2 regions of the Phenylobacterium sp. 58.2.17 genome follow, and region 2 is predicted to be linked to the other one. Evidence: riboswitches for the same ligand, from Rfam matches in the RefSeq annotation. Region 2 holds a riboswitch; the other holds the start of a gene.
What was found. Region 2 has a riboswitch for cobalamin ahead of metE (5-methyltetrahydropteroyltriglutamate--homocysteine S-methyltransferase). Riboswitches for the same ligand answer to the same signal wherever they lie in the genome.
Positions count from the first base shown of each region.

Region 1: another riboswitch for cobalamin. It lies ahead of OUA97_RS07795 (TonB-dependent receptor plug domain-containing protein); the one in region 2 lies ahead of metE (5-methyltetrahydropteroyltriglutamate--homocysteine S-methyltransferase).

Region 1 covers NZ_JAPMTQ010000007.1:135,482-138,877, forward strand. Annotated here, with positions in the region: gene OUA97_RS07780 (non-ribosomal peptide synthetase/type I polyketide synthase) at 1-187, shown strand, start outside; gene OUA97_RS07785 (alpha/beta hydrolase) at 109-927, opposite strand; gene cobU (bifunctional adenosylcobinamide kinase/adenosylcobinamide-phosphate guanylyltransferase) at 1,029-1,538, opposite strand; cobalamin riboswitch at 1,567-1,755, shown strand; gene OUA97_RS07795 (TonB-dependent receptor plug domain-containing protein) at 1,862-3,396, shown strand, end outside.
Region 2 covers NZ_JAPMTQ010000030.1:18,251-21,646, forward strand. Annotated here, with positions in the region: gene OUA97_RS16475 (alkaline phosphatase D family protein) at 1-407, shown strand, start outside; gene OUA97_RS16480 (linear amide C-N hydrolase) at 431-1,495, opposite strand; cobalamin riboswitch at 1,664-1,891, shown strand; gene metE (5-methyltetrahydropteroyltriglutamate--homocysteine S-methyltransferase) at 1,999-3,396, shown strand, end outside.

The DNA.
Region 1 (3,396 bases), on a different contig from region 2:
CGATCCTTCGACTGTCGAGACGCCGTGGGTCGAAGGCGACCACATGGGCATGCTCAAGGATCAGAACGTCCGCATGCTGGCGAACCTGATCGAGAGCCGGATCACGCCTCAGGAGGGCGGCGCGACGACCCTGGAGATGAAGGACGCCATCGCATCGGTCAGCCCCAACCTGGCCAAGTCGGCATGATGGCCGTTTGGAATTTCCAGGTACTCCTTCGGACCGGGAGCCTCCTGGTATAGCCGGCGGGCGCGGGCGACCGGCAGGGACTCGTCCAGCGCGCCGTGAACGAACAGTTTGGGGGCCCCGATCGCCTGGACGTGGTCGATGATGTCATAGCGTTCGGCCCACATCACCTGGCAGAACGGGAAACCCTTGTAAGCGTCCTGATAGTATTGGCAGGTGCGATAGGGCGCAGCTTCCAACACCACCGCCTCGAACGGCCGCGCCGCCGCCAGGCGGCTGCCCACCCCGGCCCCGAGGCTGAAGCCGTGCAGCACGCGCCGGTTCGCCGGAACCGCCTCTCCCATCAGGTCGTCGAGCTGGTCGTAGAAGGCGAGCGCATCGCGGGCGAAGTTCATCTCGCTGGACTTGCCGCCGGTCGCGCCGGAGCCGCGATACTCCATCATCGCCATCCCGAAGCCCTGCTCCTGCAGCGCCCGCAGCCGCTCGAACGACGCGTCGACGCCCGCGCCATTGCCGTGGAAGCTCATGATCACCGGCTTGCCCGGCTGGGGCATGGCCAGCCGAGCCCCGATCACCTGGCCGTCGCTGGAGCGGAACTTGACGGTCTTCACGTCGTCGGCCGGACGGCCGTCGTCGTCGCCGCCGAAGCGATAGATCCCGTAGTTCTGGAACGCCCAGACGCCGGCGAACAGCAGCGCGGTCGCGACAAGCAGCGCTGTCACGACGAGATTGAACATCGACATGCGAGCGCCTCTGTCGTGGGGATATGCAGAGAGCCGGCGCGCGGCCGACGGAAATTTATACGCACGCCAGGCGGGCAAGTCCTAGCTCCGCCGACGATCCGTCAGCCCTTGAGCACCAGCGGCAGGCCCGCGGCGACCAGCACCGCGCGGTCGGCCGCCGCCGCCACCGCCTGGTTCATCCAGCCGGCCTCGTCGCGGAACCGGCGAGCCAGGGCGTTGTCCGGCACGATCCCCTGGCCGACCTCGTTGGAGACCACGTAGAGCGCCGCCGGGCTGGCGGCCAGAGCCCGCGTCAGGTCGGCGACCTGCTGGCCCAGATCGGCCTCGACCAGCAGGTGATTGGTCAACCACAGCGTCAGGCAGTCGACCACCGCCACGTCGCCCGCACCCAGCGCAGCGACCGCTCCCGCCAGGTCCAGCGGCGCCTCCACCGTGACCCAGCCTTCGCCGCGTTCGGCCCGGTGACGGGCGATCCGATCGGCCATTTCGGCGTCGTGCGCCTGGGCCGTCGCGATCATCACGTGGCGATTTCCGGAGCGCTTCCAGGCTTCGCGCAGCGCGTAGCTGGTCTTGCCGGATCGGGCGCCGCCGAGGACGAAGGTCAGGCTCATTTGGATTGACGCTCCGCATGGCAGAGCCTAGGCAGACCCCGCGACAGGTTCCCCGGAAGGGGATTAATAGGGAACTCAGGTGCGAAACCTGGGCTGCCCCCGCAACTGTAAGCGGCGAGCCCGCGCGTCATAAGCCACTGGACGGAAGTCTGGGAAGGCGGCGCGCATCGGCTGTGACCCGTGAGCCAGGAGACCTGCCTGACGCGGTCGTCCTTCGCATGCTCGGTGGGAGCGCGCGAACGGGGAGTTTTCCCGAGAGGCGGCGTCCGTCGACCTGCGCGCAAGCGCGGGTCATGTCGTCATGCGTCAGGGGGGATAACCCGATGAAGACTGTTCTGCTCGCCACCACCGCCGCGCTCTGCGGCGTTTCCACCCACGCGCTCGCCCAGAGCGCCGCGCCGGTCGCTATCGCCAGCGTCAGCGAACTGGTGGTCACCGCCACTCGCTCGCCGCAGGAAGCCGACAAGATCGGTCAAAGCCTCTACGTGCTGGACGCCGCCGCCATAAAGGCCGCTCAGACGGTCGACGTCTCGAGCCTGCTGGCCACCACGCCCGGCGTCAGCTTCTCGCGCAACGGCGGGGTCGGGGGCTCGACCTCGGTGCGGATCCGCGGCGCTGAGGGCGACCAGACCGTGGTGGTGGTCGACGGTGTGAAGCTGAACGACCCCTCTACCGCCGGCGGCGGCTACAACTTCGCGAACCTGCTGGCCGGCGACATTGGCCGCATCGAGATCCTGCGCGGCGCCCAGTCGACGCTGTGGGGCAGCCAGGCCATCGGCGGCGTCGTCAACATCGTCACCCGTGAGGCGACCGAGCCGTTCGAGGCCGACCTCGCCGCGGAGGGCGGCTCGATGGGCACGAGCTACTTCCGCGCCGGCGCCGGCGGCAAGACCGAGCGCCTGGCCTGGCGCCTGGCCGCCGGCCGCTACGACACCGACGGCGTCTCCTCCTATCGCCTCGGCCAGGAGAAGGACGGCTATGAGAACACCGGCGTCAGCGGCCGGGCGGTGTTCACCGCCACCGAGGCGCTGTCGTTCGACCTGCGCGGGGTCTACTCCAAGGGCCGCAACGGCTTCGACGGCTTTGCGCCGCCGACCTTCAGCTTCGGCGACACCCGCGAGTACGGCGAGACCGAGGAGTTCGTCGGCTACGGCGCGGTGAACCTCGACCTGTTCGGCGGCGCCCTGACCAACCGGCTCGCCTACGGCTACACGCGCACCGACCGCCAGAACACCAACCCGGACCAGGCGGTGACCACCACCACATTCGACGCCCGTGGCGAGAACAAGCGCTGGGAGTATCAAGGCGTCTGGACGATCAACGAGGCCTGGTCCGCCACCTTCGGCGGCGAGACCGAGGACTCCAGCATGCGCACGGCCTCGCCCAGCGAGTTCGTCCCCAACCCGCCGACGACCCGCGCCAAGGCCGGCATCGACGGGATCTACGCCCAGGTCCAGGGCGAAGTGGTCTCGGGCCTGACCCTGACCGCCGGGCTGCGCCGCGACAGCCACGACACCTTCGGCGATGCGACCCTCGGCCAGTTCGCCGCCGCCTGGTCGCTGAACGATGGGAACACAGTTCTGCGCGCCAGCTTCGGCCAGGGCTTCAAGGCTCCGACCCTCTATCAGCTCTATTCCGAGTACGGGAACACCGCCCTGGAGGCCGAGGAAGCCGACGGCTGGGACGCCGGGATCGAACAGCGCCTCGGCGACCGCTTCATGGTCCGCGCGACCTGGTTCGACCGCAAGACCGACAACCAGATCGACTACTTCTCCTGCACCTCGACCACCACCGACCCGCTCTGCTTCGTGGGCGGCGCGCGGCGCTTCGGCTATTACGCCAACACCGCCCAGACCAA
Region 2 (3,396 bases):
GCCGGACTGGCGCGCAGGCCGTGGTGCTTTCGGGCGACAGCCACATGGCGTTCGCCAACGGACTGCATGACGCCCAGGGCCAGGTCGCGCTGGAAGTCGCCGCCACCACGATCACGGGCCCGTCGCTCGGCTCGGTGCTGGCCATGGGGCAGGCGCCGCTGGGCGAGCGGCTGGCCGCCGCCAACCGCGACATCGCCTGGTGCGACCATCTGGCGATCGGGTTCATCGCCCTCCGACTGACCCGCGAGACCGTTGTGGCGGAGTTCGTGTCGGTCATCGATCCGCGTGGATCCGATCCCACCACCGTTGTGGCCCGCCGCGTGGAGGCGCGTGCGGGCCAGCCGTGGCGTTTCGACCGCAAGGTACAGCGGCCGGAACAACAAGCGCGGCTGGAGCGCCGGTCATAGACCTAAGCATGGAATTCTAGACGCTACAGCCCCAGGAACTCGAACGGCGGCGCTTCCTTGAACTGGGCCGAGACCTCGCCCGCATAGACGTTGCGCTGATCCTTGCCGAGATCGAGCCGCTTCACCTTGCCGGTCTCACGGGAGAAATCGAGCTTGTTCAGATCCACCCAGAAGGTGTTGGGCGTCAGGGCGGATTCGAAGAAGTATAGCTTGCGCTTGTGGTCGGCGACGGTGCGCCAGCGGGTCGAGGAGATGTTCGGCTGGTCCGGCGTCGTGATGCCGTACGGCACCGAGGCGTTGCGGATCACGCTGAACATGCTGGCCAACGCCACCACTGGGTCTTCGCTCTTGGGTATGGCGTTCACGTAGAACGAGGCGCGGGCGAAGCGGTCGGAGGCGCGATTGGTCCCGGGCAGCATCACCGTGCCGCCGATCTGCCGCCAGTAGGCGTTGAGCACCAGTTGCTCGTCGAAGGTCGGCGAGTTGGTCATCACCTGGTACTTGCGGTCGTGGTGGATCACCTGCTTTCCGCCGATGTACTCGACGATGGCGCTGTCGCCGCTGGCGTCCGACATCGACAGGTGCAGCGTCGTCAGCCGATCCTCGCCAGGCACCTTGTCGGTGATGACGGTGAACGGTTCCTTTTCCAGCGCAGCGACCGCCTCTGCGACGGTGGCGAAGTTGTCGAGCACATACTGGCCCCAGGCGGCGATGGTCAGGCCAGGCTTCGAACCCTTGCCGAAGGCTGGGTACTCCGACTCCACCAGCCAGAGCAGGTTCACCGCCAGGCCAGCCTCGTTCATGCCGTCGGTCGTGGAGACGTCGTAGCCGGTGGCGACGACGCTGCCGTACCTCGAGGTCCATTTGATGGAGTTGGGTCCCGCCTGACCGTCATGGCTCATGCCGCGCGGGAAGGCGTAGAGGTTGGTCTGGACGTCGACCTTCCAGTCCATCGACCGGGCGGTGATCACATCATTGTTCGCGCCGAGGTACACCACGCGCGTGCAGGCGTTGGCCGCCGCCGGGACAAGCACCAGGGCCGCGGCCGCCAACAGGCCCGGCAAAACAGACAATACGGAATTGAGCACAGCTGTTCTCCAGCCAGGCGCGCCCCCGCCGCGCCTCGCAATGCGATTTCCCACGCCCTGCAATTGCAAGTGTTGTCGCAACACTCGCCAGCAGGCAAGCACTCGCAGCCATGACATAACAATATAAGGATATCTTTATATCCATCTTGACGAAGAGCCTAGAACGGCGCTGAATGCTCGGGTCGTGGTTCTCTGGGGCGCTCGCGCTCCCGAGCTAAGAGGGAATCCGGTGACGGCGTCGCGCCTGGCGCGGCGTCCATGCCGGAGCTGCCCCCGCAACTGTGAGCGGCGAGCCGAAGTCCATCTGCGTGTCACTGGCGTCATTCTGCGCTGGGAAGGCCGGACCGAAGCGTCGACCCGTGAGCCAGGAGACCTGCCCCGACAGATAACGTCCTCCGGCGGGGTGTCCGGTCAGGCCGCAAGCCTGTCGCGTCGACGCTCCCTCGCCGGCGCGTGCATGCTCGCGACCGGCCACGCCTCGCCACAACAGAATGGCAGAGGCTATGTCCGTCACCGTCGCCACCCTTGGATTTCCCCGTATCGGTCCCCGCCGCGAGCTGAAGACCGCCCTCGAACGCTATTGGTCGGGCAAGTCCGATCGCGCCGAACTGCTGGCGCTGGCCGCGGAGCTGCGCGCCAGGACTTGGCGGCGCCAGGCGGAGCTGGGCGTCGATCACGTGCCGAGCAATGACTTCTCACTCTACGATCACGTGCTCGACACCAGCGCCATGGTCGGTGCGATCCCGCCCGTCTACGGCTGGAGCGGCGGCCCGGTGGAGCTGGACACCTACTTCGCCATGGCACGGGGCGCCCAGGGCGAGGCCGAGGCGACCGATTGCGGCCACGGCCACCGCCACGCGATCGACGCGCCGGCGGCCGAGATGACCAAGTGGTTCGACACCAACTACCACTACCTGTCGCCGGAGGTCGTACCGGGCCAGACCTTCGAGCTCGCCTCCACCAAGGCGATCGACGAGTTCATCGAGGCCAAGGCGCTGGGGATCATCACGCGGCCGGTGCTGCTGGGCCCGGTCACCTTCCTGAAATTGGCCAAGAGCAAGGTCGAGGGCTTCCATCCGCTCGAGCTGCTGGACGATCTGCTGCCGGTCTACGCGACCGTTCTCAACCGGTTGGAACAGGCCGGCGCCTGGTGGGTGCAGATCGACGAGCCATGCCTGGTCACAGACCTCACCGACGCCGACCGCAAGGCCCTGCACCGAGCCTATCGCCTGCTGGCGCGCACCGCGCCGGGGGTGAAACTGATGCTGACCACCTATTACGGCGGCCTGGACGACAATCTGGAGACGGCGCTCGCCCTGCCGGTCGCCGGCCTGCATGTCGATCTCATCCGCGCGCCCGAGCAGTTCGAACGCGTGCTGGCCAATGCTCCGACGGGCATGGTGCTCTCGCTCGGCGTCATCGATGGGCGCAATGTCTGGCGCGCCGACCTCGAGCGGCTGCTGGATCGGCTCGAACCGCTGCTGGCCACGGATCGCGACGTGGTGCTGGCGCCGTCCTGCTCGCTGCTGCACACGCCCATCGACCTGGCCCAGGAAAGGGCGCTCGATGAGGACGTCCGCTCCTGGCTGGCCTTCGCGGTTCAGAAGATCGAGGAACTGGTCGTGCTCGCCCAAGCCCTGAACAAGGGCCGCGGCGGCGTCGCCGGCGCCCTGGCCGCCTCGAGCGCGGCGGCCAGGGCGCGGGCGGTGTCGGCGAAAATCCACGATGCGGGGGTCGCCCGGCGGCTGGCGGCGACGACCCCGGCCATGGCGCAACGGGCCTCGAGCTTCAGTCGTCGCCAGGCGGTGCAGATCCCGCGCCTCGACCTGCCGGCCTTCCCGACCACGACCATCGGCTCGTTTCCGCAGACCGACGAGGTGCGCAAGGCGCGCGCCGCGCAC